3 regions of the Providencia sp. 2.29 genome follow, and region 2 is predicted to be linked to each of the others. Evidence: predicted binding sites of a transcription regulator. Region 2 holds the regulator's gene; each other region holds the start of a gene.
What was found. The regulator Fur, encoded in region 2, represses iron uptake genes when iron is present. The targets are predictions, from matches to a motif close to ATAATAATGAGAACNACTATCAA.
Positions count from the first base shown of each region.

Region 1: a site for Fur is predicted at 3,883-3,905, ahead of I3B46_RS04055 (TonB-dependent receptor domain-containing protein). Genes of this name have one in related genera too.
Region 3: a site for Fur is predicted at 6,856-6,878, ahead of feoA (ferrous iron transporter A). Genes of this name have one in related genera too.

Region 1 is NZ_CP065420.1:926,291-936,520, reverse strand. Features, by position in the region: gene I3B46_RS04070 (LysR family transcriptional regulator) at 295-978, shown strand; gene hpaB (4-hydroxyphenylacetate 3-monooxygenase, oxygenase component) at 1,531-3,093, shown strand; gene hpaC (4-hydroxyphenylacetate 3-monooxygenase, reductase component) at 3,113-3,631, shown strand; gene I3B46_RS04055 (TonB-dependent receptor domain-containing protein) at 3,940-6,600, shown strand; gene I3B46_RS04050 (RhtX/FptX family siderophore transporter) at 6,641-7,852, opposite strand; gene I3B46_RS04045 (PepSY-associated TM helix domain-containing protein) at 7,830-9,260, opposite strand; gene I3B46_RS22285 (hypothetical protein) at 9,257-9,514, opposite strand; gene I3B46_RS04035 (TonB-dependent siderophore receptor) at 9,514-10,230, opposite strand, start outside.
Region 2 is NZ_CP065420.1:3,274,530-3,284,759, forward strand. Features, by position in the region: partial or broken gene I3B46_RS22520 (type I secretion system permease/ATPase) at 1-109, shown strand, start outside; gene ybfE (LexA regulated protein) at 279-572, shown strand; gene fldA (flavodoxin FldA) at 719-1,246, shown strand; gene fur (ferric iron uptake transcriptional regulator) at 1,420-1,869, shown strand; gene I3B46_RS15490 (beta-N-acetylhexosaminidase) at 2,173-4,851, opposite strand; gene chiP (chitoporin ChiP) at 4,920-6,317, opposite strand; gene I3B46_RS15500 (MFS transporter) at 6,791-8,227, shown strand; gene ansB (L-asparaginase 2) at 8,264-9,307, opposite strand; gene ycaO (30S ribosomal protein S12 methylthiotransferase accessory factor YcaO) at 9,486-10,230, shown strand, end outside.
Region 3 is NZ_CP065420.1:267,354-277,583, reverse strand. Features, by position in the region: gene I3B46_RS01175 (hypothetical protein) at 420-1,175, opposite strand; gene envZ (two-component system sensor histidine kinase EnvZ) at 1,363-2,694, opposite strand; gene ompR (osmolarity response regulator transcription factor OmpR) at 2,691-3,410, opposite strand; gene greB (transcription elongation factor GreB) at 3,658-4,143, opposite strand; gene I3B46_RS01155 (Tex family protein) at 4,302-6,635, shown strand; gene feoA (ferrous iron transporter A) at 6,973-7,203, shown strand; gene feoB (Fe(2+) transporter permease subunit FeoB) at 7,260-9,578, shown strand; gene I3B46_RS01140 (FeoC-like transcriptional regulator) at 9,591-9,842, shown strand; gene I3B46_RS01135 (hypothetical protein) at 9,937-10,230, shown strand, end outside.

The sequences.
Region 1 (10,230 bases), 2.2 Mb from region 2:
TTTATTAAAAAAGTATGGGTCGTATTGAGAAATATTTTACCTCTGTCTGAATAAACTTATCTGATAATGATATCTCCTATGTAATACCTTAACAATGATGGATTAATTCGAGATTTCATTATGAATGAGTTTAGTCATCAGCTAAGTAAAACTGACTTCATTGAAAACAGATGTTTTATTATCCCATTACTTTAATGATTTTTGTTTAATTTTTATTAGTACTCATTCTCAGTCATGTAAGCAATGGACAATAACAACGAAATTTGATTTTTAAACCACAGCAGAGGCAACAAAATGAATATTAGAGATTTCGAGTATTTAAACGCATTAGGTAAGTTTCTTAACTTTAAAAAAGCGGCTCAATATTGCAATGTAGCTCAACCAACCTTAAGTATTCAGATTGGTAAACTAGAAAACACACTCGGCTGTTTTCTGCTAGAAAGAACCACCCGTCGGGTTAACTTTACACCTTTGGGTCTACAAATCTTAGAGCACAGCAAGATTATTTTAAAAGAGATAGAAGAAATTAAAGCCATTGCACAGCAATCTACAAATAATAATATAAAAACTTTTCATATTGGCATTTCTGATTCATTACCAGAGTATTTTGCCTCCTACATTACAGAAGCCGTCTTAGCAAGTGACCCTAATATTAACTTAATAGTCACGGTGGATAGCTCAGAGGAACTGTTTGCCCAGCTCGCCTCGATGTCCTTAAACTTGCTGATCGTTTCTTCAACAAAATGCCCCGATAACTTTATTTCAGCCTCCTTGATAAGCTTCCCTATAAACCATCAATTTGTCACCCAAAAAGGACATAGTACAGAGCAGCCAACGAGTATTTTAGGTTCGTATTCAGAAATAAAATCTAAAATCTGTTTTCGAAATGGCGATAGAAATATGGATAACTACTTGCACATTGGTAACTTAATCAATGAATCGATAGATCTTTTATTGAAAAAAAACCATATCGCCTAGCGCTTCTCTTACTGGAACTCAGCGTGCTACATATCGAAAACTCAATCTTCGCTATTGTAGTACGCTTAACCTAAGAGAAGTTTTAGCACCGACAACGTCTTGCAATGCAACTTTTTGTTAACTTTATTATTGTCATCGGTTCTCGATAGAGAAAGATCAGCACACCTTTTTTTCTTCCTAGGAAAAGTACTTTTTCTTTTAAAAATCACTGATAAAGCAATTTTTATTGGTAGTTTTTTTATCAAAAAATCCTGTAAAATTTAAACTCATTAAGTAGTTAATAAATTTTAATTTATTGAATTAAATGATTATTTTTATAGTGCATCGATCATTTGTTAATATTAAAAATACTACCGTGATCACATTCTTATCATAAACTCTCTTTTTCAACGAAAAGTACCAGCGATCCTTTCTAAAGTCTCTTTCTTATTTTTAAATAAAAAGCTTCAATTAAGAAACACAAAATAAACATAAAATTAACATAATCCAGATGCCAGCGAAAATATGTACCCTATGATGCGCCGGCGCTGTTTGTGAGATAACGAGGTAGACATGAAACCAGAAGATTTTCGCTCAGATGCCAAACGCCCATTTAACAGCCAAGAATATTTAAAAAGCCTACAAGATGGCCGTGAAATTTATATCTATGGTGAGCGTGTTAAAGATGTCACCACTCACCCAGCATTTCGTAATTCAGCCGCTTCAATAGGACAGTTATATGATGCACTCCATGATAAAGCAACTCATGACAGCCTTTGCTGGGGAACAGATACCGGAAACGGCGGCTATACACACAAATTCTTCCGTTTCGCCACCAGCGCCGATGAACTGCGCCAACAACGTGACGCCATCGCTGATTGGTCACGCCAAAGCTATGGATGGATGGGACGCACTCCAGACTATAAGGCGGCATTCGCCAGTTGTTTAGGGGCTAACCCAGAATATTACGGCCAATTCGCTGATAACGCGCGTAATTGGTATAAACGTATTCAAGAAAGTGGGCTTTATTTTAACCATGCGATTGTTAATCCACCAATCGATCGCCATAAACCTGCTGATGAAGTAAAAGATGTCTATATCAAGCTGGAAAAAGAAACTGATGCAGGTATTATCGTCAGCGGCGCAAAAGTGGTTGCCACTAACTCCGCCCTAACTCACTACAACTTTATCGGTTTCGGCTCTGCACAAGTGATGGGGGATAACCCTGATTTTGCACTGATGTTCGTCGCACCAATGGACGCTGATGGTGTGAAACTAATTTCACGCGCATCATACGAATTAGTTGCTGGCGTAACAGGCGCACCTTTTGACTACCCACTATCAAGCCGTTTTGATGAAAATGATGCGATATTAGTCATGGATCATGTGTTGATCCCATGGGAAAACGTATTAATTTATCGTGATTTTGATAGAGCGCGTAATTGGGCTGTACAAGGTGGTTTCGCTCGCTTGTTCCCATTACAAGCCTGCGTGCGTTTAGCGGTTAAATTGGATTTCATTACAGGCTTACTGCAAAAAAGCCTTGAATGTACTGGAGTTGTCGACTTCCGTGGTGTACAAGCAGACTTAGGTGAAGTGGTCGCATGGCGTAATTTATTCTGGTCACTTACCGATGCAATGACTTCGGAAGCGAAGGCTTGGGAAGGCGGAGCCTATCTGCCAGATACGCAAGCAATCCAAACTTATCGCGTAATGGCACCAATGGCCTATACGAAAATCAAGAATATCATAGAAAGTAATGTCACCAGTGGTTTGATATATCTACCATCCAGTGTGAAAGACATGAACAACCCAGAAATCGATAAGTATCTGGCAAAATATGTGCGTGGCTCTAACGGTATGGATCATGTAGAACGTATCAAGGTGTTAAAGCTAATGTGGGATGCGATTGGAAGCGAGTTTGGCGGACGTCATGAGCTTTATGAAATCAACTATGCGGGTAGTCAGGACGAAATTCGTCTGCAATGTCTACGCCATGCTTATGGTTCGGGTAATATGAAAGCAATGACAGATATGGTTGACCGCTGCCTGTCTGATTACGATCAGCATGGTTGGAAACGCCCACACCTGCATAACAACAACGATATTAATAAGTTAGATTCGCTGCTGAAATAATCGGCAGCAGGAGGTCAATATGTCTTTAGAAAATGAACATCGCCTGCGTTTCAGAGATGCGATGGCAAGTCTTGGTGCAGCAGTTAACATAGTCACCACGGATGGCACAGCAGGTTGCTGCGGTATTACTGCAACAGCAGTCTGTTCAGTCACGGACACGCCACCCACTTTGATGGTGTGTGTTAACCGCAACAGCGCTATGAATGCGGTCTTTCAAGAAAATGGCCGCCTGTGTGTCAATATCCTTAACCATGAACAAGAAGAGATGGCGTGCCACTTCGCGGGAATGAAAGGCTCTACAATGGAAGAGCGCTTTGCTTGGAGCATCTGGGATAAAGGTATTTTGCAACAACCATTATTGAAAGATGCACTTGCTAACCTAGAGGGTGAAATAACCCAAGTGCAAGACATTGGTACGCATTCTGTTTATTTGGTTGAAATGAAGCAGATTATCGTGAGAGAAGAAGGTCACGGGTTAATTTACTTCAAACGTAAATTCCACCCAGTTATGCACCAGACATTAGCAGTAACCGCATAACGGATTAAACCATCAATATGCTTAGAGGGGCTATGCGATATAGCCCCTCTTTTTGATCCAACGCTAAGAAAGTCCTTTCTAAGCAATATGTTCCTACCGATACAGTCACCCTTCTTTTTTTCAATATCCCAACAAATACTATGTAATTATATTGACTGCCTAAATACAAATTAGTCATGTTTATAATTTTTCTAAATCAATACATTAGTACAAATCTATCTTTTATTGTTAATGTTTAGTTATTTCATTGAATGATAATAATTATTATTTACAATCTCATTACCAATTAATCTTTAACAATAATGGCTATGAAAAATGACACTATGAAGCCTGTCACTCGGCTTCTTCAATTAATGATTGGTGTGAGTCCGTTTATGGCAAGCGGCATGATGACTGCACAGAGTGCAACTCAAGAACCAACACAGCTAGGCCCTCTCAAAGTTTCCGCAAAATCACAAAAGGAGCTAGATGCTGAATATCCTTATTTGCAGCTTGGCTCCTCGTCCTATATTGATGGCAAAACCGTTGAGAGATTCCGAGGTAATTCAGCTGCCGATTTTCTACGTGGCGTCAGTGGCGTCCATCTTGGGGATATTCGTAATGGCGGAGCGTTAGATGTCAATATTCGCGGTTTACAAGGCCAAAGCCGCGTTCCCGTTATTGTCGACGGTACGCAGCAATCCATTGATGTTTACCGTGGTTACGCTGGTGTACAGCAACGCAGCTATTTAGACCCCGACTTGATTAGCCATGTTACCATCGACAAAGGTCCTACCCTTGCGACAGATGGCGCGGGAGCTATCGGAGGAGCGGTGCGGGTCACAACCTTACAACCTGCCGATGTTATTCCGAAAGGTGAAACTTTTGGGGTACGTTTAAGAGGGGGGCTTGCCAATAACACGGTCTCAGAACGATCCGGTTTTTATACTAAAACCAAAGAGAGTAATGACGCCAATCCGTGGCCGAATATGAATAGCCGCTTTGGTAGTGTCGCTATCGCAACAGATCAGGATCGCTATCAATTACTTGCAGCTTACGCCTACCGTAATCAAGGTAACTATTTTGCAGGTAAAAACGGCGCGAAACGCTATCGTGACGCCCATTATTCGTCAACGGGTGGCACGGGGATGACAACAGCCGCGGTGATTGACGCCTATCCTGCTGGAAAAGAGGTTCTTGATACCCATAACCGTAGTGAATCTTGGTTAGTCAAAGGGGCTGGCGAGCTTACTGATACCCAAAAGCTCGAGTTAATTTATCGCCGTTATGACGCTAAATGGGGTGAAATCATGCCATCGATGATTACAACCCCCAATAGCAAAGGGGAATCTAATCAATTTATCCCGAGTAAAATTACCATTGATTCATTATCAGCAAAGCACAATTTTGATCCGGATAATGATTGGGTCAATTTGACCTCTGAATTGTGGTATACCCACTCAGTCAGCCGTATGTACAATGCAAATATCGGTAACGTTCCTGTTTTCGATCAAAGTACTGAGCAGCGTCCAGACCCACAAAGTGAAGAGTACAAACAAGGGCTATTATCCGATATTAAAGCGGATAGATATGGCGTGAATTTAACCAACCGCTCAACGTTCGAAAATCGTCTTGGTGAGTTTAATTTAACAATTGGTGGTGCTTTCCAGTATGAAGATACCGGCCCTAATTCACCTGTCCTAAAAGAAAATCTGCAAAAAAACTATTTCTTGCGCAGTGGTGTTCGCAAAGAGTATAGCTTATCAAGCTCCCTAGAATATAAGCCCGTGAATTGGTTAACAGTTCAAGTTGGAGGGCGTTATACCGAATATCATGTTAGAGATAGAAACAGCACCGCTTATGCGGCGAAATCTCGCACTCAAGAGTACACGTTTGCTCGCTTAAAGAAAAACGGTGAATATTTCACCAAATGGCCTGAAAGCTGGTATATGGAGTGGTGGCCTGATGAACAAGGAAACTACACGTTAGACTCTTTAAAGAAAACCCCATACGCAAACACAACGCTTGGCGAAAAGTATGACTTTGATGGTTATGACCCTGACCCAAGAGGGGAAAAAGGTTATCTGAAAAAAGAAGTCACCACAGAATACGCTTACACCAAACCTATTGAGCGGAAAGGAAGCGATTTCAGCCCACAGGTAGGGCTGGCATTTCACCTTGATGACAATAGTCAAATCTATGTTAAATACAGTGAAGCCGTTAAGAACCCAACTATCTTTGAGTCAACTTTAGGCAACTGGACCTCAATGCCGTCTGCTGATTTAAAACCAGAGAAAAACAAAGTTCTTGAAATCGGTGCATCAACTGTACAAAACTCACTATTTACCGAAGAAGATAAACTTGCCGCTAAGGTATCCTGGTTTAAGAGTGACTTACATGACATGATCACTCGAGGCTATCACCCAAATAACGCTTCTTGGTTCATAGAGAATGTGGATCTTTATAAAACATCCGGTATTGAATATAGCTTAGCTTATGATCAAGATCGCTTCTATGCTGATGTATCGGGTAACTACTATTTAGAAGCCACAACGTGTGATACGAAAACTGCTGAGCGTTTTCGTCAGTACGCTTATGGCGATCCTAATACCCCAAACTGTGTGAATGGTGGTTTTGGCACCTCGTTAGTTAATATCACTAACCCACCCAAATACAGCATCAATACAACACTTGGGGTGAGGCTACTTGATGAACGCAACTTAGATATTGGCGTTCGCCGTATCTATAATAGCGGTCCTACTCATAAATTAAACCGTTCATGGAATACCGTTGGGATGACGGGAACCCAGTTAATTTATTTATCAACCGTGACTTATGATGCTTACGCTAATTATCAGTTCAACCCTAATGCGGATATCAACCTTACCGTCACTAACCTCACTAATGAATACTATGTTGATCCAATGGCGCTTAGCTTGATGCCTGCGCCAGGTAGAACGGTTTCAGTTGATTTTACTTATCGCTTTTAAATAACAATTCCTGCCCAAGGAGTGGGCAGGAAGATGACAATTAAGCTTCGATTTTTTTCATATAACGATAGTGAGAAAAGGTGACTAACAATGCAACAAACGCAATACCAGCCCCTAGCATAAACCCGCCAGAATAGCCTACCGCCGCCGTTAGCCCCACCAGCATCATTGAGCTAGCCAATTCACCAATATCACGAGTACTCTGTACTGCTGTCATATCCGTTCCTGCTTGCGTATAGCGAGAAGCGAATTGCATACCTGCGGTCATAATCGCCACAGAAGTGACACCGGAAGATAATGAACCAAGTGTGATACAGGTAGCCACTAATGCCATTGATACGCCGCTCATCGACTGGAATGTCCATAATAGCGATGAGAGTAATGCGAATAATAGGCCAAATGAGAATGCGCGCCAGACGCCGATTTTACCAATCAACCAAGCGCCGCCCCCACAACCTAACACTAACGTGACCATGCCACCTGCCATTCCCATTTTCCCAATCTGAGCCAGCGACCAACCTGTATCATTTAAGAATAATTTTGCCAAACCAAAACCAGAAACGGCGGTCACCGCAGAAAGTAAGGTTAGCAGCAGTAGACGAGGTGCACCTTGACGCTTAAAGGTTTTTAATAAGCTCGCTTTTTCATCTTCCTGAATGGCTTGTGATGTTTTTAATGGGCACAACGAAATAAAAAACAGACTTAACAACGGCACACAAGCCAAAATCGCTAATGCCATATGCTGACCCAATGACTCACTCATAATCATCAGCCCTGCACCACCAATAAAAAAGCCAGCCATCACGCCCGCTATCTGCACGGCATTGATTTTTGATAGCATTGAGCCGCTGACTTGCTCTGCCGCCATACCGTCGGTGGCAATATCTTGTGTCGCACTCGCTAAAGAAGCAATAAATAGCAATACAACACAAGCCAGTGCATTTTCCACAGAGAAACCAATAAAGCTAAGTGCAAACATGGTGAGTGTCACGATAACCTGCATAGGAATAATCCAGCTCTTACGACGTCCTAACCGTTTTCCCCAATGGTTATCAACAAAAGATGCCCATAAAAATTTTACTACCCAAGGTAAGCCCACAAGTGGCAAAAATGCGAGTACCTTTAACTCACCACCATCATGTCGTAAAAAGGTAGGTAGAGCATCCATCGCAATCCCCATCGGTATACCTTGAGCGAGGTATAACAATCCTAAGGTCATCACCAGTTGTTTATTCTGTAACAGATCTTTCATATCCACTCCGACCACTTTTTTGTGTCGCAGATAACTTAGCCACACATCCAAGTGTTAATAACAAAAACAAGCCACAAAATAGCAGCATGACATCAATACGGTTAAAGCCAGCAGGCTGCTGCCATAACGAGAAAATAAATGCGATGAAAAAGAGTAAAGTTGATAAAGCAGCAATTAAAATCAGCATCTTGCGAGCATTTTTAATCACTAGACAGAGGATAAAAATGCCTCCCCAGCACAGGAAAAAAGCACTTATTGGCAATGTTAATGACAGAGACATCACAACCAGCAATGCGCTTACTGACAGCAACAGTCCACCACAGCATCCAACGATCCCCCCGGCAATCCGCGAGGCAGCATGCCGCCAACACCACATTGCCAACCCACTCGCTACCAAGACACAGCCACTAAATCCCGCGATAAAATGCAAAACGCTAAATAGCGTTTCGACGTTTGGTAGCCATTGATACTGGCCATAATGCAGTGGTTGAATACTGATAAAAGCACGAGTCCAGAAAGCGTGATCAGAGGAGTCTCGAACACCAACAAGCCGCCCTTCATTCAAATCAAAACGATATTGCTCAAAGTTGGCACTACCCGGTTGCCCCGCGTGTACTCCACCAATCACCAATGAATCGCCTTGGCGCATCAAGGTTTGTGGCGTAAAAGAGGGATAAGTTTGTTTAAGCCACTCGAATACTTGCTCTGGTTGATGCTCGCGTAGAACTACTTGGTGGTTATCAACCTTACGAAAGCCCCCCATCAATTGCTGCATGACCAACTGTGGATTATCAGGGCTTACACTTGATGCCAAGCCAACGGTTCCTAACGCACCTAACCCTGAAAGCGCCCCTGTCACAGCAAATAAAATTAGCCATGGATAGCACCATAATCCCAGCCAATTATGCAGATCATGAATAAATAAGCGTAAATTCAGCCGACGCGGTAAGCGCATCATCGAAGCTAGCTTGCGGCGGTTAATAATAAAGCCGCTAATTAACAGTACTGCCAACGCAAAACCAAATAGGCTAATCAGAATACGTCCTGGAAAATCAATAAATAGGTTTTTATGCAATGTGACCAGCCACATTGCAGGAGTATTCTGCGCTAAAGCTTGGCCCGTAATGGCACTATAGCTGTTATCGCACTGCCCCATCCCAAGGCAAAAAGTGATGGTAGGATTGGCTGATTGAGGTAACTGCACCAATGCAGCCTCTGGCTGTAACGTTAGTAATTGTGATAGCGGCAGGAGTTCTCCTGAAAGGGGCGCTTTATTCCACCAAAGACGTAAAGCATCACTTCCTAAGCTCCAAGTGCCACTTAGCATAATCACAAATAAAAAAACGCCCAAAAATGCACCCGCACTACGATGTAGATCGGACATTCTGCGCGTCAGTGGGACTTTCATTGTCCTCCCCCCCACAGCAATAACCACAATAGAGGAAGCGGCCACCATCCGTAACTGCGTAATAACATTTGTCGCCAGCTACTCGCGGTAAAGCAGTAGACAAACATCCCCATGGTGCAAAAAATGGCAAGAAAAACAGCGCCATACAAGCGGTTTAGAAGATCATCCGAAGGGTAAATGCGAACGAATAATAGGGAGAGAACAACTCCCCCTATTAAAGTGCCAATGACGGAAATCGCACTGACTAATTTCATTAAAAATCAGCCTTTACAGTCAACATCACGTTACGAGGTTCGCCGTAACGGTTATTCCATTGTGGAGAGAAAAGACCTGAATAATAGCGGCGATCGAATAAGTTATTCACATTGACCGCTGCGCTCCACGTTTCGTCAATTTGATACCCCAAACGCGTATTAAAGAGTGCATAACCCCCTTGACGTAAAGTGACATTGCCGTTGGTGGTACTATAAGCACTTTGTGCTTGCATACCGCCCCCAATGCTCCATTTACGTTCATCCCAAGGAAGATCGTAGTTGGTCCATACACGTAACATATGACGAGGCGTTAACGTGTTGTAGGCATTACCTTTGTTTTGGCTATCATCGCGATATTTGGTGTCTGTATAGGTGTAGCCGACAGAGACATCCCAAAATGGCGTAATATAGCCAACACCTTCTAATTCAAAACCTTGGCTACGTACTTTGCCCCCACTAATAAAGTAGTTATCAAAGCCTCCCGTCGGGTGATCAGGGTCAACTTGAGGATTGTTTTTGATATCTATCTGATAGATAGCCCCTGATAAGTTCAAGCTACCGTTGAGTAATCCCGCTTTAATCCCCGTCTCTAGCGTTTGCCCTTCAACGGGTTTCAGCATTTTACCACTCCAGGTTTTCGCGGTTTGAGGCTGATAAACGGTTGAATAGCTGCTATACCAAGACCAATCTTTTGCAAAATCCCAAATCACACCGCC
Region 2 (10,230 bases):
TCGCATTTGTGTAATTTGCGACGGTAAGGTGGCTGAAATGGATAACCATCAAAATTTGCTTCAGCAAAATGGGTTATATGCACATTTATGGCGGCAGCAAACTCAATAATAGTACCGTCAAAGCACCAGCATGCGCTCGGCTGGTGCTTTTTCCAACAAACAGCTCTTTTTTTTACTATCAATAACTTTCGCTCGACATACGCTATGGTACAAGGGAGTCAGCTAGGGTATTATTGCGCGCTGGATTATTGGTATACGCCCTTTAGCAGTAAAAATATATGGCAAAAGAACAAACTGATCGCACCACCCTTGATTTGTTCGCTGAGGAACGCAGGCCTGGGCGACCTAAAACAAGTCCGCTGTCGCGGGATGAACAATTAAGAATCAACAAACGTAATCAACTTAAGCGTGATAAGGTCAAAGGACTACGCCGCGTTGAATTAAAACTTAATGAAGATGCTGTCACGATATTGAATCAATTGGCGAATGAAAAAAACATGAGCCGTAGTGAGTTGATAGAAGAGATGTTAATGTCACAGCTAGCGCTAGTCTATGAGCCTTCTGGTCAATAGTTTCGTCTTCATAAACCACACAAATTCGACAGATTTATTCACGCTTTTTCGCCAAAATAGGGTCAAAATTCTAGGTACTTTAGTTCAAATTTAGCCCTATCTGGCTTTAGTAAACCAGATTGGAAAAACAAGAGGTTATTCACTTTATGGCAGTCATAGGCATTTTCTTCGGTAGTGACACTGGTAATACAGAAAATATTGCCAAGATGATCCAAAAGAGATTAGGCAACGAGAACGCGGAAGTTCATGATATTGCAAAGTGCAGTAAAGAAGATATTGAAGCATTCGATATTCTGCTTCTCGGTATCCCAACTTGGTACTATGGTGAAGCCCAATGTGATTGGGATGACTTCTTCCCAACACTCGAAGAAATTGACTTTGAAGGTAAACTTGTTGCTTTATTCGGCTGTGGCGACCAAGAAGACTATGCGGAGTACTTCTGTGATGCGATGGGAACCATTCGCGATATTATCGAGCCACGCGGTGCAGTGATCGTCGGTCATTGGCCAACTGATGGCTACCATTTTGAAGCATCTAAAGGAATGGCGGATGATAACCACTTTATCGGCCTTGCTATTGATGAAGATCGCCAGCCGGAACTCACCGAAGAACGTGTTGATGCATGGGTACAGCAAATTTCAGAAGAGATGTCTTTGTCTGAAATTTTAGGCTAATCGACTAATTAGAAATAGGCTTATTAATACTATTATAATAATGCGACAAAGCATGGTTTCTATTTTTTATTTCCATGCCTATAATTGTAAATCAGTTTAGAAGACAACTGAATTTATGTTAAAAACGTCTCATTATTGTTAAATTTATGATTTAAGATACAGGACAAACCCGCATGACAGACAACAATAAAGCATTGAAGAATGCTGGACTCAAAGTCACTCTTCCAAGATTAAAAATATTGGAAGTACTTCAGGAGCCTGAGTGCCATCACGTCAGTGCGGAAGATCTCTACAAAAAGCTGATTGATATGGGCGAAGAGATCGGTCTGGCTACAGTTTACCGCGTATTAAACCAGTTTGATGATGCAGGTATCGTGACACGTCATAACTTTGAAGGCGGTAAATCCGTTTTTGAGCTGACTCAACAGCACCATCATGACCACTTAATCTGCCTAGACTGTGGAAAAGTCATCGAGTTCTCTGACAAATCCATCGAAGAGCGCCAGACCAATATCGCTGCACGCCACGGTATTAAACTATCTAACCACAGTTTGTATCTTTATGGTCACTGTGCTGATGGCGATTGCCGTGAAAATGCGGATGCACACGATCCAAAAGAGTAATTACCGTAAATCTTTGCCTTTAACTGACTATAGATAGTTTTTAAAAAGGCTGTGGGATTTGAGTCCAGTACTCACTGGGCTCTAGCCTTCCCCACTTCATATTAATGCCTTACTTATCCTGTTTTGAGATCTTTCAAGAACCTAACGAGTCCCCTTCAATCCTTTGTCAGCTGAGTAAAGATTAAGTCGTATGGTTGATAGGGTTCTGATACCCAAGCTCGGCGGGTAATAGAATGTGATTATTGTATGGTGACGATAAAACCGTGAGGGAGCCTCTTCATTCGCTCCCTCACCACATACCCGTTATTTTTGAGTCACGATTTCTACACGACTCGCCCTCGCCCCGTCTGGACTTTTCGCTCTTATTTTGACGTTCCCATTGACTTTGGGTGGGTTATCCGCCGAATAAACCTGCCAGTTATCGCTATCTGCCAATGCATACTCGATAATTAAGCTAGGGTAACTGATATTCGCCAGTAGCACACCGTTTTCAATTTTTGCACCAGGAACAGGGATACGGTAGGCAACTCCGGCTCTATCTAAGCGGCGAAGCTCTTTTTGCCCTACGATAGTCGCAAAACGGTTCCAATCATCTGCTAATTTTTGCTGTGAAACATATTGGGTTTTACCACCAATATATTCACGCCCTGATTGATAATCATTTTCCCATTGCGCCTTATGCCACGCTCTTTCTGCCAGCGGCAAAATGCGAGGGAATAACATGTATTCGACCTTATCATCCGTTCTGACGGCTTCACTCCACAATTGCCCTGAAAGACCATATACGCCCGGCCAAGGCTTGTCGCTTTTCGCACTGAAAGGATTCCCATCTCTATCCACTGAGGTTTCAGCATTTTGAGGGAGGTTATTCGGAGCAAAAGCAAAGACTTTTTGTTCATCACTCGCGCGTGTTGCCCAGTAGTAACCACTTTCACTTGGGTTAACTTCATAAGGCATATCAAAATAGACATAGTCTGGGTTGGAGATAACCACTTGGTAGCCTTTGTTTGCCCAATCATTTGCCGAGTCAAAGCCTCCCCAATAGAGAGTATCCCAGAAATTAACGCGAACATTGTCAGTGGCGAAATCTTTCGCACTCGAAGCGTCTTTTAAACCATCCTGCCATGCTTGCATTGTTGTAACGCCTTTTTGTTGCAAACTTTTACTCACCTGTTTAGCAAAATGGCTGGAAAGATGGTCAAAATCGCTGACATCCCCTTGCTGAATTAAAGCCTGACATGCTTTCGATTTTGCCCATGGCTTATCTTCGCGCTGTTTATCAATAATACCTTTGCCCGGCTCAATAGGGCCGCGTTTATCTTGGAAGCCTGCACCTAAGCGAATATTTTTCGCCTCATCACCACCAAAATGCCATGTTTTCAGTGGAACACCTGCTTCATCGTGCATCTGCATCACTTCACTGACGACTTTATTGACAAAGTTCTGTGATGAATCTAAGCAAGGGTTTAAATAACTGCGCTTATCATAAAACTGTACCGATGTGGTTATTGAAGTATCTGATGGGTCAACTAAGCGGTACTCATTTGCCCCTTGTTCATCGCCCGCCGCGCTTAACTTATTATAACGCGCCTCCATAGCAACAACGGCTGCACGTGCATGGGCTGGCATATCAATTTCAGGGATCACCTCAATGTTGCGATCTTTGGCATAACGTAAAATTTCAATATAGTCATCACGTGTGAAATAGCCGCTCCCCATATTATTATTGTCAGCCCCCGACCCGAGTTGCGGCAATAAACATTTTTGCTCAGTTAAATCATGGCAACGCTGACTTCCCACTTCCGTTAATTCAGGTAAACCGGGGATCTCTATCCGCCAACCTTCATCATCGGTTAAATGAAAATGGAATTTATTTAATTTATAGCGTGACATCTGGTCAATTAATCGCATCACCACCTGTTTACTGTGGAAATTTCGTCCAACGTCTAAAAAGACCCCACGATATTCCATACGTGGTTTATCATTCACGACCATTGCTGCCACTTTCGGTGTGTCACCTTCAGTTACTGCTGACAATAATGAACCTACACCATAAAATAACCCTATACGGTCATAACCAATAATTTCGGCTCGTTGCGGTGTGATCACTAATTTGTAAGCACCACTCACTTGATCTTCAGTAGAAAATTGCTTAGGTGCGATTTTTCCTTCAATGGGGAACCCGTGACTATTTTGTTTTAGCTTGCTCAGTTGTAAGTGTTGTTCAATAACAGCTAACTCACCTTTCGTTAGCCCATTTAGTTGTAATTTAACGCCTTTACTCAGATCAACATCCTCTGACTGCAAACTGATATCAAATGGCGTAGGTAAGATTTGCCCTCGCAATTGCTGCTCAGATAACGGTTTCATCGCTAAGTTTTTTTGATAGCGGTTTTCTGGCGTCATTAATAGATTGTTATCGGCGTCGGTTCGTTTCCAATTTTTCAGTTCAAAGGGGGTAACAAAGGTTGTTGGATCTTGAGTATCAGTGCTCTTAAGGTTGCGTGGGGATGCATCTCCCGATGTCGCGTACCACCTAGGCATAAAGTCTGAATAACTAACCTGCCAATATTCTCCCGTTAGCGGTAATACCACTTTTTCGTGGGCTTTAATCCCTTTAAATTGCTCTGTTGGTGTAATTTTATGAAGGTCGCCTGTAATATGTGTGATCTTAAATTGCGGGTTATCTTGTTTTAGAATCTGTCTAATACTATGAAAATAAAGCGCCCAATCGTTGGATTCAATCGCAGTATCGCCATTTGTTAAGGTAATATCGACACGGTTACATGCAGCCCAATCGGCACCCAGTGCAGCACAGTGAGTACCATGCTCACCAGCTTGGTTATCAAGCACATTTATTTTCACATCTATATCACTTAATGCATCGACGACTTGAGCCGATGATTGTTCAGCATTTACTGCGGTAGAAAAAAGTGTTGCTGATATGAATAATGCTAAAGGACTTAAATAATTCTTTTTCATTGTGACCTCAATATTAAATTCAAAATCAACCACTGCTATTTTATTTTTTAATAGCAGTGACCGCGCTATTAAAAAATAGTAAATGGCATCATGACCATAAACTTAATATCTTTTTCATCTTGAAATATATTGCCGAACCCACCACCATAGCTTGGAATATCTGTATGGTTGTCATATTTAGTAAAATGTAATTTAAATAAGGTATCTTTCGCCTTACCTGTCTGAACGGTATATAAAATATCAACGTTCCAAGCCGTTTCTTTTAATTTTACATCTTGAGCATATTGTGTATTCGTGCTGGGTTTAGCATCCCATCCATAAATATATGATGTTCCTACTTTCCAACCAGCAAGATCCCATTTAGCTAAATCGTACATCACCCCCGCAAAGAGCGCTTTTTCATTATTCGCGTTATAATCGGAGCGCCCATCCCACCAAATATCTAATCGCCCATTTGATGTCGCATACCCCGGGGTCATACGCTGTAAAAAATAGCCCTGATTCCCCTTTGCCTTCACATAAGTGCCTTCTAATCGAAAATCAAACTGATCATAGGTATAGCCAAACGTCACGGCTTGCAAGAACGCCAATCCATCGTAAACATCATTAATGCCACCATTGGTTACCTTATCTTTTGCTCCATAAAATTGATAAGACATCCGCAGGTCACGTGTAGCCACAGGAACAGCATAAGAGGCCTTAGCAAAGTACTGGTCCATATAGCCTTTTGCTTGCCCATAAGCCGCCTCTAAAACAAGGTTATTTTTAAAATCATATTTAAAACCAAGGGATTGCAAATAACTGATCCCTGTTTGGCCATCCGCTTCACGGAAGTTATACATATCGCGATACCAAGGCGCTTTATAACGGTCTGTCCACATATATGACAGGCTCAAGGCCCCTTGTTGTGCGAAATCAAATACCCCACCGATTTCGAAACCCCGATAAGTTCCGGGCATATAGCTCCAGTGAGAAGCTAATAGTGTTTGTCCTGTTGGTTGGATATAACCGCCTCTGCCCCAAAACGGACCATATTGCATTTTAGCCGCTGCTTTATAGACGCTGACACCACTTCGATCACCGGTCCATTTTTCATCCCAACGCGTTTTTGCATCACTAAAACCAATTTCATTAGGCGCCGCTGGGCCACTATTGGATAATTCTATGGCTGTAAATGCGGCTAAATCTAAACCGATGACATCCTGAAAATAACCTGAAGAATAATCAAGGCTGGCATTCACGGTTGAATGTTTAAGGTTGTCGACATATTTCTTATATTTATCGCTTTCTGGATTTAACTCTTTCCTCGAACGGTCACGTTGCCAATAATACAAACCGCCTTTAAGGGTTGAATCATCTAAAAATTGCTCAGAAAAACTTATTGGTTGATAACTAATAGGAAGGAGTGCTATTCCTATTTTAAGCACGAGTATTCCCCTGCCACGATTGACATTTTTATTAACCATTCGATGTTTCCTCAGTTTTTTATATTATTTTTCAGTGATAAATTTCAGTAGCCGCCCGTTAAGTAATGATTAGTTTTGATAAACAAAATACGAGTACCTACTTAGCCTATTTTTCGCAACGCGAATTATCAAGACTAAAAATATATTTATTCCTAAAATATGAGCCAAGACACATTAATTTTTCTATTCATTTACAGTACTAATTATTCGAATTTATGGTATTTATCGAATTAATATCCTGATTTTAGGATAAAATGCAGGCAAAACACTATGGACAGAATGGGCATTTTGGACTTATTTCAACATAAAAAATAACTACATTTGAATGTAATCGTTTCATTCAAACTTGCTAAGTTGATTCATAACTGCTTTAGTTGATGAATAGTTTTTCACTCATAAACAGATCAAGTGAATGATTTTAGTGAGGGAAAATAAGGCGATTCAATAAGAGAAATAAGAGGGATCCGTCACACGTGAATATAGAGAAAAGTCAGCAGGAAGGTTGGCGTACACTACTCACCGGTAAGAATCTCTGTTTAACACTTGCCTTATCGGGGGGGATTTGCCTCCATGCGATTAATGTTTATATCACCATTACCACATTACCTTCCGTTGTACGGGATATTGGCGGCATTAATTTCTATGCTTGGAATACCACACTGTTTATTCTGTCTTCGATTATTTTGTCCGCCCTTACCTCACGGATCCTCAATTATTTTGGCCCCAAAAAAAGTTATGGGCTGGCGACGTTGATTTTTCTTGTAGGATCCGTTATCTGCGCTATCACCCCCTCAATGCCAGTGATGCTCCTTGGCAGAGTGATCCAAGGGGCTGGTGGCGGGATTTTACTCACCTTATCTTACTCAATGGTACACATTGTATTTCCTCAACATTTATGGTCGAGAGTGTTAGCGATGATGTCGAGTATGTGGGGAATGGCAACATTACTAGGGCCAGCACTGGGTGGCGTATTTGCAGAGTACGATATATGGCGAGGAGCATTTTGGTGTCTGGTCGTAGTCGGTATCCCTTATTTATGGCTGACTTGGCGGATTTTGCCGGCAAAAAATCCCCATGAAAACTGCCCTCAACAGCCGATTCCATTACAGGCCCTTTTACTGCTTTCTTGCGCCGTGCTCGCCATCTCTCTAGGCAGTTTAAGTCAAGACAAATTTATCCCTATTGGAGGGATGTTTATTGCCGTTTTACTGTGTGCTCGATTAATGGTTATTGAGCGTCGTGGTCATAATACGCTTTTCCCTTCGGGAACATTTCGCTTTTCTGCACAATTAGCGCCTATTTACCTCACGATGGCATTGTTGGGTCTAAGTGTACAAACAGAGGTTTTTGTTCCCTATTTTTTACAGATATTGCATGGTGTGGCTCCCTTGTTATCAGGCTATTTAGCGGCCCTAGTCGGTGCGGGTTGGTCAAGTGCCGCCATTGCTTCCTCATCACTAAAGCCGACGGTTGCCGTGCGAATTATTCGTTTTGCTCCACTATTCACACTGGTAGGCCTAACCACTCTTGCATTGTTCATAACAAAAATTATTGCTATTGAAGCATTTCAGGTATGGATTATTTGTATTGGTCTATTTATCACTGGCGCAAGTATTGGTGCAGCATGGCCACATTTGCTCACGCGAGTATTGCAAGTCTCGGCTGGAAGTGAATCTCAAAAAGCGTCGTCGGCAATTACGACCTTACAGCTATTTTCCACTGCTTTTGGTGCCTCTTTGGCAGGTATGATCGCTAACCTTGCAGGGCTTTCTTCACCTGGAGGGATTGAAGGTGCGCAATCGGCATCAATATGGCTCTTTATACTCTTTTCCTTAGTACCTTGCTTTGCGCTAATTACCGCTAATATTGTCGCCAATAGGGTGGATTTATCTGCGAAAAGCTGCGAATAGAGGGTCATTCCCCCTATTCGCTAATTTTAGTGTGGGTTAGTATTTTTCAAAAAGTGCCTGAATACGTTTAGGATCTTTGGTTTCAGTCAAGGCTAATTGAAGTAAAACACGTGCTTTTTGCGGGTTTAAGCGCTCTGAAGCTACAAAGCCATATAAGTTATCATCCACTTCAGCGTTACGAGTGGTGTAGCCTGTTGGTACACGGCTGGCACGAACGACAACCACATCCTCTTTAGCAGCAGTGGCTAATGCATCAAAAACCGTTTTATACATGTTGCCATTCCCAACCCCCGCACTCACTATTCCCTCAACTCCCTCATCACGTAACGCTTTCACAGGGGCAGCAGAGGCATTAGCATAGTTATAGACAATGCCAACTTGAGGTAATTTATCTAATTTACTGACATCAAAGGCTGCTTTATTATCTCTAGGCTCTGCTGGTTTATAAAAAGTCACTTTGCCATCATGGATAAAACCTTGTGGGCCTGCATTTACTGCCTCAAACGCTTGCACTTCGGTTGTGTTCATCTTAACGACATCACGCCCTTGGATCACTTTATCATTCATTGCCATTAAGACACCGCGATCCCCCGCTGATTTATCCGTCGCTACCACCACCGCATTATATAGGTTGAGAGGGCCATCAGCCCCCAGTGCAGTCGATGGTCTCATTGCGCCAACCAATACAATAGGTTTTTGACATGATGTTGTTAAATCGAGGAAAAAGGCAGTTTCTTCTAACGTGTCTGTACCATGAGTGATCACAAATCCATCTGTTTTATCACACTCTTGATTGATTTTTTTCGCTAACGTTAACCAGACTTGGTCATTCATATCTTGGGAGCCAATATTGACCACTTGCTCGCCATTAAGATTCGCTATTTTTTTGATTTCAGGCACTGCATTGATGAGAGCATCAATACCGACCTTTCCGGCTTGGTAGCTTGAAGATGTTGCTGATTCACCACCTCCTGCTATCGTTCCTCCGGTGGCTAATACGGTAATATTTGGTAGTGCAAAAACGGATGTACTTGCCAATGAGAGCGCTGTCGCCAGTAATATTTTATGACTCTGTTTCATCCTATAACCTCTCTTTAAATAAACTACCGTTATTATGTGGATTTGAAACTGCATTTCCGTGATACCGATAATTATTTTAGGCAAAATAGTGGGGATTAGGATAATTTTGCGTGAGGTGTGTAACAAAAATCCGTATCATAGCCCCCTATAATTCTCCCTATTGATAAGTAACAAAATCATGAGCCAAACATTTATTCCTGGCAAAGATGCCGCCCTTGAAGTTTCCATCGATGCATTTCAAACAAAATTGAAAAAGCTCGGTTTTGATATTGAAGAAGCCTCATGGCTGAATCCTGTTCCTAATGTTTGGTCAGTCCATATTCGAGACAAAGCATGCCCTCTGTGCTTTACGAACGGCAAAGGCGCGAGCAAAAAGGCCGCTTTAGCTTCTGCACTCGGTGAATATTTCGAGCGTTTATCAACTAACTATTTCTTTGCCGATTTCTATTTAGGAAAATCGATCGCTGAAGGTGATTTTGTTCATTATCCCAATGAAAAATGGTTTCCTCTTACCGAAGACGATAGCTTACCGGAAGGTATTTTAGACACTCGCTTACGTGAATTTTACGATCCTGATAATGCTTTGGCAGGCAGTCAGTTGATCGATTTACAATCGGGTAATGAAGAGCGTGGTATCTGTGCACTGCCTTTTACTCGCCAATCCGATAACCAAACGGTTTATATTCCTATGAATATTGTCGGCAACTTATATGTCTCTAATGGTATGTCGGCAGGCAACACGGCAAATGAAGCGCGTGTTCAAGGCTTATCTGAAGTCTTTGAACGTTTTGTGAAAAACCGCATTATTGCTGAACGAATCAGCTTGCCTACCATCCCAAATGAGATCATGGCTCGCTATCCTAATGTGGTTGAAGCCGTTGCCACACTTGAAAAAGAAGGCTTCCCTATTTTCTGTTATGACG
Region 3 (10,230 bases), 1.5 Mb from region 2:
AGGACAATTTGATGACAACAACATGTCTGATTTATGACAGTTTTATGACAATTGACGATTTTCGTCTAGCTATCGAAAAAAACAGCAGCTTAAAAAAACAAAATTGACCATAAAATCAATAAGTAATGAAATACAGAGCAGAATATCTCTATATTGAGACCACCATGACAAACTGTCATAAAAAAGTCGTAAAATCCTTTTTTACTGCTTCTCTATTTTGATAATACGGTTTAATTCACCGTTTCAAGGGAGAAACATGCGCTTGCCATCAAGGGATTAAAATCAGCAATTTGCGTATGCGGTCAGACTACCATCACAAAATGGTCATCTCGCGTGGTGCCTGCTTTATGATAAAGCAGGCAGATAATCAGCGAAAATTGAGCCTCACGCCAGCTACGCAAACAACAAGCAAATATTCATTATTCTTTATTTGACTTGAAAACCGGATGTTGTTTGAGCTGAGCGATTACTTGATCCATCCCCGTTTTACCATGAGCGGTCTGCGATGATGCCGCTATAGTGTTGCGAAGACCTGCAAATTTTGCCATCGGCGGTGGAGGTGGCGGTGTATTTGTCGACGTCGGTTGCTCCGTGGCTGCGGCTTGGTATTTCTGCGCATTGGCTTTAAATACTGGGCTATTTTTAAGTTCAGCAATCACTTGATCCATCCCCGTTTTACCATGAGTGGTCTGCGATGATGCCGCTATATTGTTGCGAAGACCCGCAAATTCTGCCATCGGCGGTGGAGGTGGCGGTGTATTTGTCGACGTCGGTTGCTCCGTGGCTGCGGCTTGGTATTTCTGCGCATTGGCTTTAAATACTGGGCTATTTTTAAGTTCGGCAATCACTTGATCCATCCCTGTTTTTCCGCCATCTCCTGTTTGAGCGGGCTTAATATCAGGCTTTGGCATAGGGGGTGGCATAGGAATAGATAATGCCCCTTTCGATGCTAAGGGTTGATTTGGAGGTAGTTGTATAACGGTTGCCAGTTGTTTGCTCCATTTCACCTGCTTAAAGGCCTTTTTGGGTTCTTGAAACAGCCCTACGACTGTGTTTTTGATATTAATTATTCCCGTGGAGAGTGTAGCCTGCTTTTGCTTTCCCTCTATTCCAGCGAAAGCTAATGCCGCTTTACTCTGAAAACAGCAAATAGGTTTAGAAAAATAGATATGCATAAATTCACCTGAGTTATTTTATTTATGTTTATTATCTAAATAAAATAACTATCAGATCTTTTATATAACGATGGTATTACTTATAGAGTAAGTTATTTTTTATATGATGACTGGCGCGTAAGATAGGCGTTAATACCGAAATAAAATAGAAGGTAGGTCGTTTTATACGACCCACTACCGACAATGGTTACTCTTCTTTTTCTTTCAATGGCAGGAGTGCACGAATGGCGAAACCGCCGCGTTCACTTTTATGGATTTCGATACTACCTTCATGGGCATCGACAATACGGCGGATAATTGCCAATCCTAGCCCTGTTCCCTTATTGCTACGGGCTTTTTCACCTTGCACAAAAGGTTGGAAGAAGCGTTGAATATCTTCTTCTTTGATACCTGCACCATCATCTTCCACTTGGAACCAAACCGAATCCTCATTTTTGCCACTGCTCACTTTGATCCAGCCGTTACCATAGCGATAAGCGTTAACAATCATATTGGTGATGGCGCGTTTAATGGCTAATGGATTCGCATTCACGATCAGACTACCCGGCTCCAGTGCCGTTTCAATTTCACCGGTCACGCTCGTTTCAGCGGTAACTGCCTCATTGAGGATGCTATTTAGGTCACAAAACTCCATATTCATTTCCTGACCCGTTTTCAGGTAGTCCATAAACTGACCAATAATCGCATCACACTCTTCAATATCCTTATTGATGGATTCTGCTAGGTAGCCATCTTCAGGGCTCATCATTTCCGTCGCCAATCGGATCCGTGTCAGTGGGGTACGTAAGTCATGACTGACCCCCGCCATTAAAATTGTCCGATCATTTTCAAGCGTCTTTATGCCCGCAGCCATATGATTAAAGGAGCGGATCGCGGCTCTTACCTCAGTTGCCCCTTTTTCCTGCATGGCGGGTAATATGACCCCTTTCCCCACTTGCCCTGCATGGTATTCAAGTTCAAGTAATGGCTTGTTTTGGTAACGAATATAGAGCCAGACCCCTGCAAAAATAGACAGAAAAATGGCTAAAGTATAGCGGAATACTAACGAAAATTGGTTTTGCCCAATTTCAGTTAATGGCACACGCACCCAGATATCAGGCGCAAGATAGGAGGTCAACCAAAGAATAGGATATTCGCGGCCAAGCTCAAGACGCACTTGGGCTTCGCCACCAATATATTCCGACATGTTTTCGCTGAGAAAATCGTATTCTTTCGCCCAATTTAAGCCTTCTTCCATCGCGGCTGATTGAGCATAAAAGGTGATCCCCAACTCATTGTAGATTTTTTTACGTAATGCGGGAGAGACCCGTACTGTGGTTCCATCTTGCAGCACCATCCGCTCCGTCATTAATGTTCGCACTTCATAAGCCAACACTTTGTTGAATTGCTGCAAACTTGGCATAACAACAAAATTCAGCACCACCATATAGCTGGTGACAAGGCTGGCAAACAGTAATGCAACAAACAAAAATAACGAACGCGAAAATGTACTACGGCGAGAGAACCTCAGTCGCTTCATGCTTTACTACCGTCCGGCACAAATACATAGCCCAAGCCCCAGACTGTCTGAATGTAGCGAGGGTGAGCTGGATCTTCTTCAACCATACGACGTAAACGTGAAATTTGAACGTCAATTGAACGTTCCATCGCACTGTATTCACGGCCTCTCGCTAAGCTCATCAGCTTATCACGAGATAATGGCTCCCTTGGGTGCGAAACCAATACTTTAAGTACAGCAAACTCACCGCTCGTCAAAGGCATATTTTCTTCGCCTTGGAACATTTCACGTGTGCCTAGGTTCAGTTTAAACTTACCGAAGGTAATAATCGCATCATCCTGAGATGGTGCGCCTGGCAATTCGTTTGCTTGGCGACGTAATACAGCACGAATACGTGCAAGTAATTCACGCGGGTTAAAAGGTTTAGGAATGTAATCGTCGGCGCCAATCTCTAAACCAACAATACGGTCAACCTCTTCACCTTTAGCCGTTACCATAATAATCGGTATTGGATTGTTTTGGCTGCGTAAACGACGACAAATTGACAGACCATCTTCACCTGGCAACATCAAATCTAAAACGATTAGATGAATCGACTCCCTCGTTAGGATCCTATCCATTTGTTCAGCATTCGCGGCACTACGTACCTGAAATCCTTGCTCTGTGAGGTAGCGTTCAAGCAAGGCACGCAAACGCATATCATCATCGACGACAAGAACTTTATAGCTTTCTTGCATTTTGTAGCCCTCAAGATGTGCAATCTATCGAAATTATTTTTAAAATAAGAATATACCCACCATGCTCCAAGCTGTATGGGTGTTACAAAGCGCTGCTATCTAAATCACAAAAATAGTCATGACGATAAATTTTTACTTGCGCTTAATAACGGCATATCACCTGAATTATTTTGTGTATAAGTAAAATATAAGATAGTTAACGTCCTAATTTACCATCAACTTGAAATTTAATGAATAATTTTACGCCTTATAGGACTAGCGGTTTATAACTAATTTCTAACACTGTATAGGTTACCCGCCCCCCAGGTGTATTCACCGTAATTTCATCATCAACCTGCTTACCAACTAGCGCGCGAGCAACTGGAGAATCAATAGAAATCCAATTTTTGGATGGATTAAACTCATCGGCACCGACCAATCGGAATATTCTGATATTTTCATTATCGTCTTCTAATTTCACCCATGCGCCAAAAAAGACTCGCCCTTCTTGCCGTGGGTCTGGTTCGACAATTCTTAGTTGATCCAATCTTTTAGATAAAAAGCGTACTCGACGATCAATCTCTCGCAAACGCTTTTTACCATAAATATATTCCGCATTTTCTGAACGATCACCTTGAGCCGCAGCTTCAGAAACCGACTGAGTGACTCTTGGGCGCTCCTCTTTCCAAAGATATTTAAGTTCTTTGTCTAGCGCATCCCAACCTTCGCGTGTGATTAAGAGACTCTTATTCATAACCTTCATAAATCAGTAAGCAAGTTAGATAATTATAAATTATATACAGAATTAATCTTTAACTTTAGCAAAGTTCACCCTAGAAATTCTGCTTCTGTGCAAGTATAACAGTGCCATAAATTTTTTAACCATTCTTTGACTAGGTATTAAAAAGCGACATGAATGAAACTCTAAGCCAAATAATCGCGGGAGAGCTACAAGTTCAACCGAAACAGGTATTTTCTGCTATCACCTTGTTAGATGAAGGGAATACGGTTCCTTTTATTGCTCGTTATCGTAAGGAAGTCACAGGAGGCCTTGATGATACTCAGCTTCGCCAATTAGAGAACCGTTTAGGCTATTTACGAGAGTTAAATGAACGCAAGCAAACCATCCTCAAGTCAATCGAAGAACAAGACAAACTCACTCCCGAACTCGCCGCTGCTATCAATAACACCTTAAATAAAACCGAGCTTGAAGACCTCTACTTGCCCTTTAAGCCCAAACGCCGCACTCGTGGGCAAATTGCTATCGAAGCAGGCCTAGAGCCGTTAGCAGACACATTGTGGAATGACCCCACTCAATCCCCCGATGATGTCGCTCAATCCTTTGTCAATGCCGAAAATGGCGTGGCAGATACGAAAGCGGCTCTCGATGGTGCTCGTTATATCTTAATGGAGCGTTTCGCCGAAGATGCAGCATTATTAGCTAAAGTTCGCGACTATTTACTGAAAAATGCCCATTTGGTTTCCAAAGTTATCGATGGCAAACAAACCGAAGGCGCTAAATTTAGTGACTACTTTGATCACCAAGAACCTGTTTCTTCCGTTCCGTCGCATCGCGCATTAGCCATGTTCCGTGGTCGTAATGAAGGTATTTTACAGCTATCACTAAACTGTGACCCGCAATTTGAAGAGCCACCAAAAGAAAGTTACTGTGAAGAGATCATTACTCGCCACCTTGATGTTCGATTGAATAATGCACCAGCAGACCAATGGCGTAAAGCGGTTATTAGCTGGACATGGCGCGTCAAAGTATTGCTACATCTCGAAACTGAGATTATGAGCTCACTGCGCGAAAAAGCAGAAGAAGAAGCAATCAATGTGTTTGCGCGTAACCTCAGTGACTTATTGATGGCGGCACCAGCCGGTATGCGGGCGACTATGGGGTTAGATCCGGGTCTACGGACAGGGGTGAAAGTCGCGGTGGTGGATGCGACAGGTAAACTTATCGCAACGGATACTATCTATCCACACACAGGTCAAGCGGCTAAAGCGGCGGCTAGCGTTGCGGCCTTATGTCAAAAACACCAAGTCGAGTTAGTCGCTATCGGTAACGGAACGGCTTCAAGAGAGACTGAGCGCTTCTTTGCTGACGTGCAAAAACAGTACCCCGAAGTCACAGCACAGAAAGTGATTGTGAGTGAAGCGGGGGCCTCCGTTTACTCGGCATCAGAGCTGGCCGCTCAAGAATTCCCTGATCTTGATGTGTCACTGCGCGGAGCCGTGTCTATCGCACGCCGCTTACAAGACCCCCTCGCCGAATTAGTGAAAATCGACCCGAAATCGATTGGTGTTGGTCAATATCAACACGATGTGAGCCAAACTCAATTAGCTCGTAAACTCGATGCCGTGGTCGAGGACTGTGTAAACTCTGTCGGCGTTGACTTGAATACCGCTTCTGTTGCCTTACTAACCCGCGTTGCAGGTCTAAGCAAAATGATCGCGCAAAACGTGGTAAATTGGCGCGATGAGAATGGCCGTTTTGCAGATAGAAAACAGCTTCTAAAAGTCACTCGCTTAGGGCCAAAAGCCTTTGAACAGTGTGCGGGCTTCTTACGGATCACCAACGGCGATAACCCACTTGATGCTTCTGGCGTTCACCCAGAGGCTTATCCCGTTGTTGAAAAGATCCTCGAAACTGTTCGCCAGCCCCTTAAAGAGATTATGGGCAACTCCTCTGTTTTAAATAGCTTAAGCCCTCGCGACTTCACAACAGAGCAGTTTGGGGTTCCTACTGTTACCGATATTATCAAAGAGCTGGACAAACCGGGTCGCGACCCACGCCCTGAGTTTAAAACGGCGACCTTTGCCGAAGGCATTGAAACCATGAATGACTTAGTCGCAGGCATGATTTTGGAAGGTTCGGTGACTAACGTCACTAATTTCGGCGCTTTCGTTGATATTGGTGTGCATCAAGATGGCTTAGTGCATATTTCATCGCTGTCTAACAGCTATGTTGAAGACCCACATAAAGTGGTTAAAGCAGGTGATATCGTTAAAGTAAAAGTGATGGATGTTGATATCCCTCGCAAACGTATCGCCTTATCGATGCGCCTTGATGAACAACCCGGCGATACCAATAGCGCACCACGCCGCCATAATGGCCAGCAAGAGAGAAACTCACGTAAACCGCAATCTGCACAACGTGACATGTCACGGAAAAACCAAGCCGCCACTGGAAACAGTGCGATGAGTGATGCCCTCGCTGCCGCATTCGGTAAAAAACGCTAATCCCTCAACCTCTACAATCCGATTTCTCTTTGATTGTAGAGGTTTTTACTCACGCCCAAGCTATTTCGCCCCGTGAATAATTAACAAAACAAATACATTAATCGATTTTAATTTACTCTATAAATTTATTGGGTTTCGCCTTGGTGCGCGGCAAACTCAATGCTTAGTTGATCCACATCAATTAAATTTGACGAAAAAAGAGGCTAAATATAACGAATAGTTGATGATTATTATTATCATTATTGATTAGATTTTTTTCTGTTTATGCTGACTTTTTACTTGTATCTCTCTTAATAACAATCATCAGTATTATTACCTATGACTAATGGAAGGCGATATGTCACTACTTCCTCAACACAGCTACAAAATACTCGGTTTTTCACCGCAGATAAGCCCCGCTTACCGACAAAAACTGCTCTCGCTTGGTTTATTACCGGGTTCCATTTTTAAAGTAGTACGTTTTGCTCCTTTAGGAGACCCAATACAAATCGAAACGCATCGAGTTAGTCTTGTACTACGAAAAAAAGATCTCGCCTTACTCAACCTTGATGAAGCCACGCCGACTTAATATCAGGTGTTGTTATACCACGTTACTATTTTGTATTTTTATTATCGGTAAACACTATGAAACCATTAACCATCGGCCTCATTGGCAATCCAAATGCAGGTAAGACAACGCTATTTAACCAATTAACTGGCTCTCGCCAACGGGTTGGTAACTGGGCTGGTGTCACCGTCGAAAGGAAAGTTGGGCGTTTTAATACGGCTGAGCATCATATTGAATTAGTTGACTTGCCCGGTACTTATTCGCTAACCACCATTTCAGAACAGACATCTCTCGATGAGCAAATCGCCTGCTATTTTATTTTAAGCGGCGAAGCCGATATGCTGATTAACGTCGTCGATGCCTCTAATTTAGAGCGCAACCTCTACCTCACTTTGCAATTAGTGGAGTTGGGAGTACCTTGCATCATCGCACTTAATATGTTGGATATTGCACAAAGCCAACACATTGAGATTGATGTTGAAAAACTGCAACAGCAGTTGGGTTGCCCTGTCATTCCGTTGGTTTCAACCCGTGCTACAGGGATTGATAAACTCAAACAAGCGATTGATAAACATCCTCAGAACAATATGACAGCGCTGGTTGAATATCCGGCGGCCTTATTACAAGAGGTGGATTCACTCTCTGAGCAGATCTCGGCGCAGCAATTTAGTCAGCAACAACGTCGTTGGTTAGCATTGCAGATACTCGAAGGCGATATTTATAGCCGCCAGCGCGCGAATATTACAGAAGCGCAATTGCAGGCCACTCAACAGCACTTAAAAGCTAGCTTAAATGAAGAGCCTGAACTGTTAATTGCCGATGCCCGCTATCAATCCATTGCGGCGATTTGTGAGAAATCCATCAATAACAGTGCCGCGGAGCCCAACAAATTAACGCAATCCCTTGATAGACTCATCCTTAACCGCTGGCTTGGCGTTCCGATTTTTTTATTTGTCATGTACTTAATGTTCGTCTTGGCAATTAATATTGGTGGCGCTTTGCAGCCGTTCTTTGAAGGTGCCTCAGAAGCCATCTTTATCCATGGTATTCAGTGGGTAGGGGCGTATTTCAGTTTCCCTGATTGGCTCACCGTCTTCCTTGCACAAGGTATTGGTGGCGGTATCAATACCGTACTCCCTCTCGTACCGCAAATTGGTATGATGTACCTGTTTTTATCTGTCTTAGAAGACTCGGGCTATATGGCACGAGCCGCCTTTGTGATGGATAGATTAATGCAGGCCTTGGGCTTACCGGGTAAATCCTTCGTGCCATTAATTGTGGGTTTTGGTTGCAATGTTCCCGCCATTATGGGCGCACGTACGTTGGATGCACCTCGTGAGCGCCTCATTACCGTATTAATGGCTCCATTTATGTCTTGTGGTGCACGGCTCGCTATCTTCGCGGTATTCGCCTCCGCGTTTTTTGGGAAAAGTGGCGCAAGTATTGTTTTTTCACTCTATATCCTCGGAATTGTTGTCGCTATCTTAACGGGTTTGCTACTGAAACATACCTTAATGCGTGGTGAAGCCTCTCCCTTTGTGATGGAACTCCCGGTGTATCATGTGCCCCACTTAAAAACGCTGTTGATCCAAACTTGGCAGCGCCTAAAAGGCTTTGTGATCCGTGCTGGTAAAGTTATCGTGGTTGCCAGTATGTTTATCGGCGCTTTAAATAGTTTTTCCCTTTCAGGAAAACCTGTCGATAATATTAATGACTCCGCTCTTGCTTCCGTCAGTAAAGTGATTACCCCTGTTTTACAGCCTATCGGAGTGCATACCGATAACTGGCAAGCCACTGTTGGTTTGATTACTGGTGCGATGGCAAAAGAAGTTGTTGTAGGAACATTAAACACCCTCTACACCGCGGAAAATATCACCGCCGAGCCATTCGATGCCCAATCCTTTGATTTACTCGATGAGTTGGGGGATGCAGTCGCAGAAACTTGGGATAGTTTGAAAGAGACCTTTACCCTAAGTGCACTTTCTAATCCAATCGAGGCAAGTAAAGGCGATGGTGAAATGGCTTCTGGATCCATGGGCACCATGGCAGCCAAATTTGGTTCCGATATTGCCGCATACAGCTACCTTATTTTTGTCTTGCTGTATGTCCCTTGTGTTTCGGTCATGGGGGCTATCGCTCGTGAAACCAATAAAAGCTGGATGGCATTCTCCATTTTATGGGGGCTGAATGTGGCTTATAGCCTTGCGGCTCTGTTCTACCAAGCTGCAACTTTTAGCCAGCACCCGCAAAGCAGCTTAATTATTATTGTTGCAGTTATCATATTTAATCTTGTGCTGTTTACCTTATTGCGCCGAGCACGGAGCAGAGTAACACTGAATCTGGCAAATCAAACCGCCAAATCCTGTTCCGACTGCTCAGGCAAAGCCTGCCACTAACGGGGAATAACGATGGTCAGCTTGTTACAAATCAGGGATTTCATTGCACTGTATGGGCAAGCTGACCTCGACTTACTCAGCCAACGACTCCATGCCCCTAAATCACTTATCCAAGCGATGCTCGATAAATTAGTCGCAATGAACAAAATCGAAAAAGTCGATATAACAGCCTGTTTAACCGGAACAAGCTGTAAAGGATGCCCCGAAAGCAGTAATTGCTCACACCCTTTATATAAAATAAAGTCACCCCCGCTCTGTGAGTGACTTACGCGACCTCGACAATGTCTCTTTTTTAAAGTTTTAATCAAATTACTCACTAAAATACATGACTTCATTCAGGTTAAAAGAGGAAGTATGTATGACAAGATTTGATAAAAGCCTATTTTTAAATAATACGCTTAATTACCTTCGTCAATTCGGCTATCAAGCAATCCCATCAGAAGTGAAATATAATTTAACCAAAGGCCTTACCGCTTATTTCCTCGTTACCTCAGTGAAAAATAGTGGTAACAGTTACATCAGCTTGTTATCGCGAGCGCAAGATTATCTTAATCGTACTCACTTAACTTCAAATAAAACCGATATCTCCCATGAATTACTCACAACAAGTATCAAAAAAGTACTTGATATCCAAAAACCCTTAGATGTGATT